Regions from separate parts of the Cedecea sp. Ae19-4 genome, predicted to be linked through region 1. Evidence: predicted binding sites of a transcription regulator. Region 1 holds the regulator's gene; the other holds the start of a gene.
The links. The regulator CRP, encoded in region 1, controls carbon source genes, mostly activating them, when cyclic AMP is high. The targets are predictions, from matches to a motif close to ATGTGANNNNNNTCACAT.
Positions count from the first base shown of each region.

Region 1 (2,202 bases):
ATGGGCTTCCAGATCGGCATATTCCCGGCCATGCTGAGCGTAAAAATAGCGGCGATCAGCGATGCGGGCAGCAGACGGGCGTGAAGTGAGCTGATTTCTGCCGTCACGCCGAGCAGCAGAGCCATGACGATCAATATCGCCGGGAGCGGGATGTGGGTGTAAAGCAGCAGAAGCTGCAGGATAAGGCTGCTGAGAGCGAACAGGCTGCCGCCGATGATCAATCGTTTGAAGAAGCGCTTGTGCGGCGTGTCCAGCCCGGCAATGTTGCAGCAGGCGGGAACTAACGAGAAGAGCAGACCGTTTTGCAGGTTGCCAAGCAGCAGGCCGACAGCCACGGGAAGACACAGCACCAGCGTTTGCCGCAGCGCGTAGTTAACTTCCGGGTGGTAAATTAATCTCTTCCACATAGCCTGAATTGTAGAGACAAAAAAGGCGTGTTACCGAAGCGACACGCCTTTATAAGGGCTAATTAACGGGTGCCGTAAACGACAATCGTTTTACCGTGGGCGGAAATGAGGTTCTGATCTTCCAGCATTTTCAGAATACGGCCAACGGTTTCGCGGGAGCAGCCCACGATCTGACCGATTTCCTGGCGGGTGATTTTGATTTGCATCCCGTCCGGGTGGGTCATGGCATCCGGCTGTTTAGCCAGGTTCAGCAGCGTCTGAGCAATGCGGCCGGTCACGTCGAGGAAGGCGAGGTTGCCTACTTTCTCAGAAGTTACCTGCAGGCGGCGCGCCATCTGGGAAGAAAGGCGCATCAGGATGTCCGGGTTGACCTGAATCAGCTGACGGAATTTTTTATAGGAAATTTCAGCTACTTCACAGGCTGACTTGGCGCGAACCCAGGCGCTACGCTCCTGGCCTTCTTCGAACAAACCTAATTCACCAATGAAATCACCCTGATTCAGATAAGAAAGGATCATCTCCTTGCCTTCTTCATCTTTAATCAGAACAGCTACGGAGCCTTTGACGATGTAGTACAGCGTCTCCGCCTTTTCACCCTGGTGAATCAGCGTGCTCTTCGACGGATACTTATGAATGTGGCAATGAGACAAGAACCATTCGAGAGTCGGGTCTGTTTGCGGTTTGCCAAGCACCATGCGCGGTTATCCTCTGTTATAAACTGGCTACCAAAGACAAGACGCGGAACCTCTTGTCTGGCGTTGCAATCGTGAAATTTTCCCAAGCCCTGGGAGCTGGCGGGCAGGTTAACCCTGCGGCCTGTAATTAGTCGTTTCCTCTGCTTACGGCATAAACGTCTCTGTATCGCAGCAGCATCCGGATTGTTTTAGCATAGCTTTTGGTTAGTGTCTTGTATTGTCTCGTTTCAGCATGACCTGGATCGCCTTACGTTGCCAGTTTTCACGTAGACGCGTAATCTGAAAGAAATTTTTATTACGGGAGTAGGTAAAATGCAGGCACGTGTTAAATGGGTGGAAGGCATGACCTTCCTCGGCGAATCCGCTTCTGGCCACCAAGTTCTGATGGACGGGAACTCCGGGGATAAAGCGCCAAGCCCGATGGAAATGCTGCTGATGGCCGCGGGCGGTTGTAGCTCAATTGACGTGGTGTCGATTCTGCAAAAAGGCCGCCATGATGTGACGAATTGTGAGGTGAAACTGACTTCCGAACGTCGTGAAGAAGCACCTCGTCTGTTTACCCGCATTCATTTGCATTTTGTTGTGACCGGGAAAGAGCTGAAAGAAAGTGCGGTTGCCCGCGCCGTTGAGCTGACCGCAGAGAAATATTGCTCGGTGACGTTGATGCTGGAGAAAGCCGCAGAGATTAGCCACAGCTACGAAATTATTGAAGCCTAAGTAGAAAAGGGCGGTATACAGACCGCCCTTACGCCATCAGGCAATTTTCCTGCCTTCCGCCAGCCGCTGCACCAGCGGGGCCATGATCAGCTCCATCGCCAGCCCCATTTTCCCGCCCGGTACCACCAATGTATTGATGTGGGAGATAAACGACCCCTGCAACATCGCCAGCAGATAAGGGAAGTCGATGTCGTCCAGCCCACGGAAGTGAATGACCACGAAGCTTTCGTCCAGCGACGGAATGGCTCGCGCGGCAAACGGGTTAGAGGTGTCTACCGTCGGAACGCGCTGGAAGTTGATATGGGTACGTGAGAACTGCGGCGTAATGAAGTTGATGTAATCGTCCATGGAGCGCACTACGGAATCCATCACCGCTTCCCGTG
Region 1 is NZ_JBCHWG010000004.1:97,574-99,775, forward strand. It holds gene AAIE02_RS21480 (YccS/YhfK family putative transporter) at 1-407, opposite strand, end outside; gene crp (cAMP-activated global transcriptional regulator CRP) at 470-1,102, opposite strand; gene AAIE02_RS21490 (OsmC family protein) at 1,415-1,819, shown strand; gene AAIE02_RS21495 (phosphoribulokinase) at 1,856-2,202, opposite strand, start outside.

Region 2 (2,202 bases), on a different contig from region 1:
ATTCATCATACAATTAAACTCAAAATTGTGCTATCCATCACATCATGAATTATCAGCATAACAAACATTCCCTGCGTGAAGGTTGTCGGGCGGATTTCGGGCAATAAAAAAGCGGCCCGGAGGCCGCTATTTTGCAAACTGCTGGACTTAGTTCAGACGAACCGGCATCCCGGAACGGTTCTGAATCGCCTGGTCAACAACGGTGGTGTCAACGTCGGACTGAGCGGTCACCTGCTGAACGCTGCTGGTCAGTTTAATCGGCACGATTTCATCGGAGTTGAACTGCGCTTCAGTGGTGGAAAGCGGGTTGTGAACTTCGATGTAGCGGCTGCCGTCTGGCTCGGTGGTGGCTTTTACCGGCTCATCAATGAATTGAACGCGGGTGCCAACCGGCACGTTGTCGAACAGGAACTTGATGTCTTCGTTACGCAGACGCACGCAGCCGTGGCTTACGCGCAGACCGATACCGAAGTTGGCGTTGGTGCCGTGAATCGCATACAGGTTACCGATGTACAGCGCGTACAGGCCCATTGGGTTGTCCGGGCCAGCGGGAACAACGGCTGGCAGCGGCGTACCGGCTGCGGCGTATTCCGCATGCATTTTCGCCGTCGGGGTCCAGGTTGGGCCATTTTTCTTACGCTCTACCTTGGTGGTCCAGTTGATCGGGGTATCTTTCCCCAGCTGGCCGATACCGATTGGCAGCACGATCACCGTGTTGGTGCCTTTCGGGTAATAGTAGAGGCGCATTTCGGCACTGTTGATCACAATCCCTTCATGCACGGTGTCCGGCAGGATCAACTGCTGAGGGATGTTCAGAATGGTGCCGGCTTTTGGCAGGTACGGGTCAATGCCTGGGTTAGCTTCCAGCATGTTAGACAGACCCATCTGGTACTGTGCGGCATACTCTTCCAGCGGCGCGGTGCTGCCTTCAGGAATAGTGATAACCTGGTTTTCACCAACCAGGCGGCTGCCGTTAGTCGGTAACGGATAAGTCACGGCGGAAGCAGAGAAAGACGCGACAGCCACAAAAGCCAGTAAAAGCGAGCGTAATTTCATATTCATGTTATGCGAGTGTTATGCCAGACGGGCCAGCTAGTGAGTGTTCATGGACGATTCAGCCGCGCATTATATGTGCATTACATTCATCTGGGAAATCAGATGTGGATGAAATCACAATTTTTTCACACTGATTAACTATTGTACGGTGAAGATGCGGGGCGACCCTTTATCATAGTTATGGCATAATGTGGCCGAAATCACATTCCAAAATCTCGACAACTTATTTCTCCAGGACATACCAGTGCTTGTATCCAGCAACGTTACCATGCAGTTTGGCAGCAAACCGCTGTTCGAAAATATCTCCGTTAAATTTGGCGGCGGCAACCGTTACGGCCTGATTGGCGCGAACGGAAGCGGCAAATCCACGTTCATGAAAATCCTCGGCGGGGACTTAGAGCCAACGCTTGGCAACGTTTCTCTCGACCCAAACGAGCGTATCGGTAAGCTGCGTCAGGATCAGTTCGCCTTCGAAAAATTCACCGTACTCGACACCGTTATCATGGGCCACGGCGAACTGTGGGAAGTGAAGCAGGAACGCGACCGCATTTATGCCCTGCCTGAGATGAGCGAAGAAGACGGTTACAAAGTTGCCGACCTCGAAGTGAAATACGGCGAGATGGACGGCTACACCGCAGAAGCACGTGCCGGTGAATTGCTGCTTGGCGTGGGCATTCCGCTGGAGCAGCACTACGGCCCGATGAGCGAAGTTGCTCCAGGCTGGAAGCTGCGCGTGCTGCTGGCGCAGGCGCTGTTCTCTAACCCGGACCTCCTGCTGCTCGACGAACCAACGAACAACCTGGACATCGACACCATCCGTTGGCTGGAGCAGACGCTGAACGAACGCGACAGCACCATGATCATTATCTCGCACGACCGTCACTTCCTGAATATGGTCTGCACCCATATGGCTGACTTGGACTACGGCGAGCTGCGCGTTTACCCTGGCAACTACGACGAGTACATGACGGCGGCAACTCAGGCTCGCGAGCGCCTGCTGGCGGACAACGCGAAGAAGAAAGCGCAGATTGCAGACCTGCAATCCTTCGTTAGCCGCTTTAGCGCCAACGCCTCCAAATCTCGCCAGGCCACCTCCCGTGCCCGTCAGATTGATAAAATCAAGCTGGATGAAGTGAAGGCGTCCAG
Region 2 is NZ_JBCHWG010000001.1:2,297,060-2,299,261, reverse strand. It holds gene ldtB (L,D-transpeptidase) at 148-1,062, opposite strand; gene AAIE02_RS10885 (ABC-F family ATPase) at 1,301-2,202, shown strand, end outside.
Region 2: AAIE02_RS10885 (ABC-F family ATPase) is a predicted target of CRP. The motif match lies at 1,245-1,262, and genes of this name have one in related genera.